DNA from 4 places in the Desulfomicrobium macestii genome. Region 2 is predicted to be linked to each of the others. Evidence: predicted binding sites of a transcription regulator. Region 2 holds the regulator's gene; each other region holds the start of a gene.
The links. Region 2 encodes sigma-54, which starts transcription at its own class of promoters, with help from an activator protein. Its sites were predicted from a motif close to CTGGCACGGNNNNTGCTT; they were not measured.
Positions count from the first base shown of each region.

Region 1: the regulator sigma-54 is predicted to act here: its motif matches at 1,006-1,023, upstream of hpsG ((2S)-3-sulfopropanediol dehydratase).
Region 3: the regulator sigma-54 is predicted to act here: its motif matches at 577-594, upstream of nifH (nitrogenase iron protein).
Region 4: the regulator sigma-54 is predicted to act here: its motif matches at 1,047-1,064, upstream of H4684_RS17475 (glutamine synthetase III family protein).

Region 1 is NZ_JADBGG010000019.1:19,405-21,609, reverse strand. It holds gene H4684_RS12600 (TRAP transporter substrate-binding protein) at 1-503, opposite strand, end outside; gene hpsG ((2S)-3-sulfopropanediol dehydratase) at 1,165-2,205, shown strand, end outside.
Region 2 is NZ_JADBGG010000026.1:43,168-45,372, forward strand. It holds gene hpf (ribosome hibernation-promoting factor, HPF/YfiA family) at 1-318, opposite strand, end outside; gene rpoN (RNA polymerase factor sigma-54) at 389-1,816, opposite strand; gene lptB (LPS export ABC transporter ATP-binding protein) at 1,923-2,205, opposite strand, start outside.
Region 3 is NZ_JADBGG010000010.1:58,845-61,049, reverse strand. It holds gene H4684_RS08185 (LeuA family protein) at 1-552, opposite strand, end outside; gene nifH (nitrogenase iron protein) at 865-1,695, shown strand; gene H4684_RS08175 (P-II family nitrogen regulator) at 1,877-2,205, shown strand, end outside.
Region 4 is NZ_JADBGG010000036.1:9,011-11,215, reverse strand. It holds gene H4684_RS17480 (EAL and HDOD domain-containing protein) at 1-716, opposite strand, end outside; gene H4684_RS17475 (glutamine synthetase III family protein) at 1,136-2,205, shown strand, end outside.

The DNA.
Region 1 (2,205 bases), on a different contig from region 2:
GCCACGGTTCTCAGGGGCTTTTTCGTGCTGACGAAGTTGCGGTAGCCGTACTGGCTGTACATTATGGTGGTCAGGCCGATTTCGTTGGAAATTCTTTCCAGTTCCTGGCCGAGCTCGCCTTCATCGAGCGCCTTGTAGAGGTTCTGCTGATATTTGGGAGAGGTGATGTAGGGCAGGTCCAGAGCCATGTAGGCCTTGCCGAAGCTGGCCATGTTCGGGGACGAGCAGGAGGACATGTCCAGAGTGCCGGCCTGGGCCGCTTCCGTGGTCACGCGGTCGCTGCCGAGCTGGGCGCTGCCGAAGATCTGAATCTTTATCTTCTTGTCGCTCTTGGCTTCTACCAGTTCCTTGAACTTCTCGAGACCCAGGGTGACATTGTTGCCAGGGGCCATGGGATGGCCAATGCGCAAGGTAAGGGGTTTGCCGGCATGGGCCGTGTCGATGGGGCCGGTCAAAGCTACTGCGGCCATGAGGCCCAACGCGGCTAAAACGATCTTCTTCATGTATTCCTCCGAAAGTGTTGAGTTTTGACCAGCACTGCCTGGCAATGTTTCCGGCTGTCGCCCTCTGGTCACGGGTATTGGACACCCAAAAGCAGAATGCATGCCAAGAAAAAAGCCGTTAAATAAAAGTGCGACACATTAAAATCATTTAAATTCAAGTGTTTGGGTTTGTGCAGTGCATAAATGCGGCAGGGCTGGGGAGGTGTTGTTGCAAATTTGCAACTACTGGGAAGGGTTCTTGTCAGATGCGCTGCTTTTGAGAATTAAATCACAAAGCGGTGTCATTCGTAAGCTCTTCAAGTTGGCTTCGGGTTTTTGCGACCGTTTTGGTAGTAAATTTTGAGCATCTCGTCGCAAATTTGCAACCCTTTTTTTACCTCAAAAGAAGTTTTTCCATGCATTGTTGCAAATTTGCGACAGGTGCGTTTCGTTATTTTTTTCTCAAAAGACCGGGAAGGCGCCATAATCCCGGAAAGTGTGTCTTTTCATCTAGTTATGAGGTTTGGCACAAAGAATGCTCAGGAGCAGACAGTTCAATAATCCCGAAGCATATCTGTGAAAAGAAGAATTGAGTACGATGCTAAGAATAGTCTGATGACTACTTTTCGGGATTTAAGTTCTCATAAGATTCAATCAATAAACTTAGATCAGGAGTAAGAACATGACTCGCTTTACTTGTGGATGCATGTCGCCTCAGGAAGAACGCCTTTATAATCAGATTGAAGGTAAGGAAGATAAATTCAGAAAGACCCACAGTCGTGTCTTCAAGCTCCTGGAAAAATTTGACGGACAGAAACCCCGCATCGATATTGAGCGTGCCTTGTATTTCACGCAGTCGATGCAAGAGACTGAAGGACAGCCTCTTGTTCTGCGCTGGGCAAAGGCTCTGAAGCATATCGCCGAAAACATGACTGTTTACGTTCAGGAAGATCAGCTTCTGCTGGGCCGCGCCGGTTTCGACGGCCGCTACGGCATTCTCTATCCTGAACTCGATGGTGACTTTCTGGATATCGCAGTGCGCGACCTGCCCACTCGTAAGCAGTCTCCCGCGACCATCACTCCCGAGGACGCAAAGATTGTCGTCGAGCAGATCGCTCCCTTCTGGAAGGGCAAGACCTTCCACGAGAAGCTCAACGCCGCCCTGCCCGAGGAAGTTCACAAGCTGACCTACGACGATCCGGAAGGGCTCATGTCCCGCTTCATCGTCAACGAGACCGCCTCGTTCCGTTCCTCCATCCAGTGGGTGCATGACTTCGAGAAGATTCTGAAGCGCGGCTTCAACGACATCAAGCGCGAAGCCGAAGAGAAGCTGGACGCCCTCGATCCGCTCAGCCCCAAGGACAACTGCGAGAAGAGGCCTTTCCTCGAAGCCATCGTCATCGTCTGCGATGCCATCGTGCATTGGGCCAAGCGCCATGCCGTGCTGGCCCGTGAAGTGGCGGAGAAGGAAACCAACCCGGCCCGCAAGGCGGAGCTGATCCGCATGGCCGAAAATGCCGAGCGTGTTCCCGGCGAGCCCGCCCGTGATTTCTGGGAAGCCTGCCAGAGCCAGTGGTTCACGCAGATGTTCTCCCGCATCGAGCAGAAGACCGGCACGACCATCTCCAACGGTCGCATGGACCAGTATTTTTACCCCTACTACGCCCAGGATGTCGAGGCGGGCAAGCTGACCGAAGAGCAGGCCATGGAGCTTCTGGAGTGC
Region 2 (2,205 bases):
GCGGGTGCTGTCGCTGCCGCCTTTGCGTCGGCTCTTGTCCTTGTCGCGGACCTTGCGCATCTGGGCCTCAAGCTTGTCCCAGACGAGGTCGACGGTGGAGTACATGTCCTCGCTGTCTTCGCGGGCGGAGATATGTACGTTCTTCCCCGTCAGCACTATATCGGCGATATGCCGGAATTTCTCCACTTCGAGATTGACCTGCAGTTCAGCGTCGGGGGTGCCGGCCGTGAATTTGGCGAGCTTGCCGAAGCGGTCTTTGGCGTATTTGCGCAGATGGTCGGAAGGATCGAAGTTTTTGAAATTGAAGGTAATCCTCATGGAAGCCTCCTCGATTGTTGAGGGTCAGCCCTTTTTGCCGTCCGGAAGGGGCGGCCCAAAGGGCGGGATGTCAAAAAACCTGTTTGCGCTTGGATGAGGAATCGATCCCCAGCACTGCGCGATATTTGGCCACTGTTCGCCGGGCGATGTTCACGTCCAGCCGTTCTTTCAGCACCGCGGCGATTTTTTCGTCGCTGTAGGGGTGCTTCGGGTCTTCCTCGCTGACCATTTTCTTGATGATGGCCTTGACCGATTCGGATCCGACCTGAGTTCCATCATCCATTTCCAGCGCGGAATTGAAGAAAAATTTCAGTTCCACGATGCCGTGCGGGGTGGCCACGTATTTGTTCGTGGTGATCCGGCTGACCGTGGATTCGTGCATTTCAATGTCGTCGGCCACATCCTTGAGGATGAGCGGTTTGAGCTTGGTCACGCCGTGTTCGAAAAACCCCCGCTGAAACCTGACAATGCTTTCAACCACTTTGTATAATGTTCTTTGCCTTTGGTGCAAGCTCTTCATGAGCCACATGGCAGAGCGCATCTTGTCATGCAGGTATTCACGGTCCGGGCCTTTGACCGCGAGGTGCATGTCGTCCATGTAGTAGGGGCTCAGCTGCAGCTTCGGCAGGCCGTCGTCGTTCATGACGATGACGAAATCCCCTTCGTATTCGTACACGAAGACATCGGGGCTGACATATATGGTGCTCTCGCTGCCGTAACTGGCGCCCGGCATGGGGTCCAGGGACTGGATTATGTCCAGATAGGCCTTGAGGTCCTCCATCTGGATCTTGAACTTGCGCAGGAGCGGTTTGTAGCGGCGCTTCTCGATGTCTTCGAGATGATCCCCTACCAGGGAAAGCAGGATGGGATCGTCCTGGCCCAGCATTTCCAGCTGGATGAGCAGGCATTCCCGAGGAGACCGCGCGGCCACGCCCACGGGATCGAAGCGCTGCAGACGATGCAGCATGGACTCCACCAGGGCCAGGGGAGAGAGCGTCTCGGAGGCGATGTCCTCGGCGGTGCTCATCAGGTAGCCCTGGGAATCGAGGTTGCCGATGATGGCCTCGCCGATCATCTCCTCTTCTTCGGTGATGTTGGACAGACACAGCTGCCACAGCAGATGACCGTCCAGGGAGGGCTTGCCCGAGAGCCTGGCCTCGTAGGACATCATCTCCTCCAGGGCCTCGGTCTCCTTGAACTGCACTTGCTTGGCGGTGCTTGAAAAATCGCCGAGGTAGTTTTCCCAGTCCGCGTTGCGCATCAGTTCCGCGTCTTCGTAGGAGACTTCCGGGCGTGTTTCGGCCGGAGCCTGGATTTCGTGCTCCTCGGAAATTTCCTTGACCCCCTCCTCAAGCATGGGGTTCTCAAGCAGCTCCTGCTGAACGGCTTCGAGAAGCTCGAATCTGGAGAGCTGAAGCAGCTTGATGGCCTGCTGCAGCTGCGGTGTCATGACTAGCTGCTGCGTCAGCTTGAGGTTTTGTCGGAGTTCAAGGCCCATAATTGATTTGGTTTCACCGTGTCAGAGGATTGCAGGCTAAAAAACTACCCAGTAACGAATCTGCCATAAAGCTTAGGCCCTGGCAATCCTTGGAAAATCGTGTCCGCTAGAGGCTGAATCCTTCACCGAGGTAAACCTTGCGCGCGCCCGGGTCGGCGACGATCTCTTCCGGGCTGCCGTTCAGGATGATGCGGCCGTCGTGGACAAGGTATGCACGGTCGCAGATCTGGAGCGTTTCGCGAACATTGTGGTCGGAGATGAGCACGCCGATGTTCTTGTCGCGAAGGTCCCGGATGATGGCCTGGATGTCGTCCACGGCCAGGGGATCGATGCCGGCGAAGGGTTCGTCCAGGAGGATGAATTTCGGATTCTGGATCAGGGCGCGGGCA
Region 3 (2,205 bases), on a different contig from region 2:
CATGTCCGCTCCGGCGGCGAAGAAGCGCACCAGTTCGGCGATGCGGGTCGGAGTCATGACGCCCAGCGTGTCGGCCAGGCGGATGCGCACGGCGCCGAGGTCCCGGGCCATGCGGGCCATGGACAGGGCGAATTCCTGATCGGCGCGGGTCACGTCCTCAAGGCCGATGCTGATGCGGCGGATGCCGCAGGAGTGGGCCAGGCCCACGGTTTCGCGCAGCATGGCGGTCAGGCCGTCACGGTCCGTGCGCAGGCGCTCGGCGATGTGCAGGTCCGAAACGGGCAGACCGATGTTGATCGTGTCGATGCCCAGCCCCGCTGCCCGGTACACATCCACCGTGCGGCAGGGAGACCATACGCTCAGGTCACAGGTCGCGCCCCTGTGCCGCAGAGCCCTTACCAACTCTTCAAGTCCCTGTTGCCCCATCCAGCCGATCTCTATCTCTTCCACACCCATGTCCGCGATGCGTCCGGCGATTTCGATTCCGATCTGATTTGGGATGCAGGTCCCGAACATTTGCGCCCCTTCCCTGAGTGTCGTGTCGATCAACATGCGTCCTCCCGTGTTTGCTTTGTCATTGCACGGTCGGTGCCACGTTTTATGATTTCTTCATTATCTTGAATTTTATGGTTTTATTGCTTTTACGAGAGGTCTTGGGTGTGCGGACACTAATGTTTGAACCTACATTTTCGTAGTTGTTGTTTGTGTATATTTCGGGATGGCAGGACGATGTCTGTTTTTCTTTTCTCCTTTATTTTCAGATATTTGAGATCTTGCGTAATTTTTGGCACGCGCGTTGCCCTAGGGAGGTTCAGGTACGGCACACAACTACACCAAAAACTCTCACATAAAGGAGCGCACGTCATGAGGAAGATCGCAATTTACGGAAAGGGCGGCATCGGCAAATCCACCACCACACAGAACACGGTCGCGGGCCTGGCTGAAATGGGCAAGAAGATCATGGTCGTCGGCTGTGATCCCAAGGCCGACTCCACCCGCCTGCTGCTCGGCGGCCTGGCGCAGAAGTCCGTTCTGGATACCCTGCGCGACGAAGGCGAGGACGTGGAACTGGCCGACATCCGCAAGGCCGGCTTCAGCGGCACCTGGTGCGTCGAATCCGGCGGACCCGAGCCGGGCGTCGGTTGCGCCGGTCGCGGCATCATCACCTCCATCAACATGCTGGAATCGCTTGGCGCCTACCACGAGTCCGAAGCCTTGGATTACGCATTCTACGATGTTCTGGGCGACGTTGTCTGCGGCGGGTTCGCCATGCCCATCCGCGACGGCAAGGCCGAAGAGATCTACATCGTCTGTTCCGGCGAGATGATGGCCATGTATGCGGCCAACAACATCTGCAAGGGCATCATGAAATACGCCGAATCCGGCGGAGTGCGTCTGGGCGGCCTGATCTGCAACTCCCGCAACGTCGATAACGAACGCGAGATGATCGAAGAACTGGCCAAGAAGATCGGCACGCAGATGATCTACTTCGTCCCCCGCGACAACGACGTGCAGCGCGCCGAGATCAACCGCATGACCGTCATCGAATGGCAGCCCAACGCTCCCCAGGCCGATCACTACCGCAATCTGGCCAAGGCCATCGACCAGAACAAGATGTTCGTCGTGCCGAAGCCCCTTGAAATCGAGGAACTGGAGCAGCTGCTCATGGACTTCGGCCTGCTCGAAGCCGTCTAGGCGGTCGTCCAAAAATCCGTTCTGGACTGCGTTGCTCCCCGATTTTGAAGGGCTCATGTAGTCGGCTACACTTCACCCTTCAAATTCGACTCGCGCCTTGCCACAACGAATTTTTGAACGACCTTGGAGTGAAAGTTAAATAATAAAAAGAGTTATAGAAGAAACGAAGGAGAGAAAACATATGATCATGGTCAGAGCAATCGTACGCCCCGAAAAGTCCGACGACGTTCTCGCAGCCCTCATGGACGCAGGTTTTCCGGCGGTGACCAAATATTCCGTGGCCGGTCGCGGCAAGCAGCGCGGCATCAAGATCGGCGAAGTGACCTACGACGAGATCCCCAAGACCATGCTCATGAGCGTGGTCAAGGCCGAGGACAAGGACTTCGTCATCAGCGTGATCATGAAGGCCGCCCGCAGCGGCGCCAAGGGCGCTTTCGGCGACGGCAAGATTTTCGTCAGCGACGTGAGCGATGTCTTCACCATCAGTTCCGGCATCTGCGACAGCACCCC
Region 4 (2,205 bases), on a different contig from region 2:
CGGTAGGAAAGACTCACGTCGGCCTGGATGGTCTGGGCCAGCTGGTCCAGATCGGGTGATTCGGCTTCGATGACGCGCAGAATCTGCAGGCGCGAATTCTGGTGTGAGGACAGCTTCTTGCCCGGAATGATCTCGGCGGTCTTGAAGAAGCGCCCCTGAAAAAGGGAAACGCCCAGTTTTTGCAGTTGTTCGACCTCCTCGCGGGTGGTCACGTTGCGCACGATCACGGTCTTGGCGGCCAGGGGGATTTTTGCAAGCTCTTCGGCCATGTCCGGGGCGCCAAGACAGATCACGTCGGCCAGTTCCATGAGGGGGGGCAGGGGGGTGACCCCGGCATTCCATTCCAGGGCGATGGTGTGCCCGTCCGCCGCCATCTGCCTTAGCGCCGGGAGCAGGTCAGGATCGTTTTGAAAATCCGGACTGATCAGGATGGCGGACGACTGAGCCGGAAAGGCGTAGGGGATCTGCTTTTGAAGCTGGTCCCGGGTGTAGGAGAGGAGCATTTTCTTGTTGCGGGCCAGGATGGTGTTCAGGCCGATGTAATCACCGGCGATGACCGTGGCCCCGACGTTGGCCCGATCCGGGTCCGGAGGCTGGTCCGTGACAATGCTCGCGGTGGCCTGGATCTCATACCCCCACACTGTCTTGGCGGCGGTGAAGATCGGATATCGAGACAGCAGATGAAGGTTGGTGGCGCTGGGAACGGCTGCGGGCATGGGCGGCTCCGGGTTGGAATTGAGGATTGCCCTGAAACTAGCAGAACACTGCGCAATTTTGAACTCTTATTTGCCTGGTTCAAATTCGTGTTGACATTTATGTGCATGATTCGCGCGAGGCGGACGTCGCGGATTGCCTTGTCCCGGGAGCCATTCGCGCCATGCAAGCCAGGGTGCGCCATGACAGGGGATGACGGCGTGGCGGGCTGTTTTGCAAAATTGTAATTTAATTCCGAATTAATTCCGGATTGCCGGGATTGCATATTTCAAAAATGTAATCTATTTACTTCCAAAATTCATGGTGCTTATATATTTCAATATGTTGTGCTAATGGCATCTGAATTGCTTTAGGCCTTGCAATTGTAATCACGGATCAACGTAGCAATAAAAGCATACATCAACTTGTCCTGGAGGATATCATGAACGGACTCACGGCCCGCAGGGACGCCATCAAGGCAATCACCGACTACAAACCCCTGCATGCGCCCCTGAATTTCAGCGAAACTTCCCTGACGGAAATGTTTGGAAGCAACGTGTTCAACGACAAGGTCATGCGTGAACGCCTGCCGAAAACCGTCTACAAATCCCTGAAGAAGACCATCGAACTGGGCGAGAAGCTTGACGCTTCCGTGGCCGATGTCGTGGCCAACGCCATGAAGGATTGGGCCATCGAGAAGGGCGCTACCCATTTCACCCACGTCTTCTATCCCCTGACCGGCCTGACCGCCGAGAAGCACGACTCCTTCCTGACCCCCGACGGGATGGGCGGTGCAGTGGCCGAATTCAGCGGCAAGATGCTCATCCAGGGCGAGCCCGATGCCTCCAGCTTTCCTTCCGGCGGCCTGCGTGCCACCTTCGAAGCACGCGGCTACACCGCCTGGGACGTGACCAGCCCGGCCTACATCCTTGAGAACCCCAACGGAACCTTCCTGTGCATCCCCACGGCTTTCGTGTCCTGGACCGGCGAGGCACTGGACAAGAAAACTCCGCTGCTGCGTTCCATGCAGGCCCTGAACAAGCAGGCCAAGCGCGTGCTGAAGCTGTTCGGCGTTGAGACCAAGCTGCCCCTGACTAGCTACGCCGGACCCGAGCAGGAATATTTTCTCATTGACCGCAATTTCATCTTCGCGCGTCCCGACCTGCTCATCGCCGGCCGCAGTCTCTTCGGCGCCAAGCCGCCCAAGGGCCAGGAGTTCGAGGACCAGTATTTCGGCGTGACCCCGCGCCGCGTCATGTCCTTCATGATGGAAGTGGACCGCGAACTGTTCAAGCTCGGCGTGCCGGTCAAGACCCGTCACAACGAGGTGGCCCCCAGCCAGTTCGAAATCGCGCCCATCTACGAGCAGGGCAACCTGGCCACGGACCACAACCAGCTGGTCATGACCGTGCTGCGCAGCGTGGCCAAGCGTTACGGCATGGTCTGCCTGCTGCACGAAAAGCCCTTCGCCGGCATCAACGGCTCGGGCAAGCACCTCAATTATTCCATCGG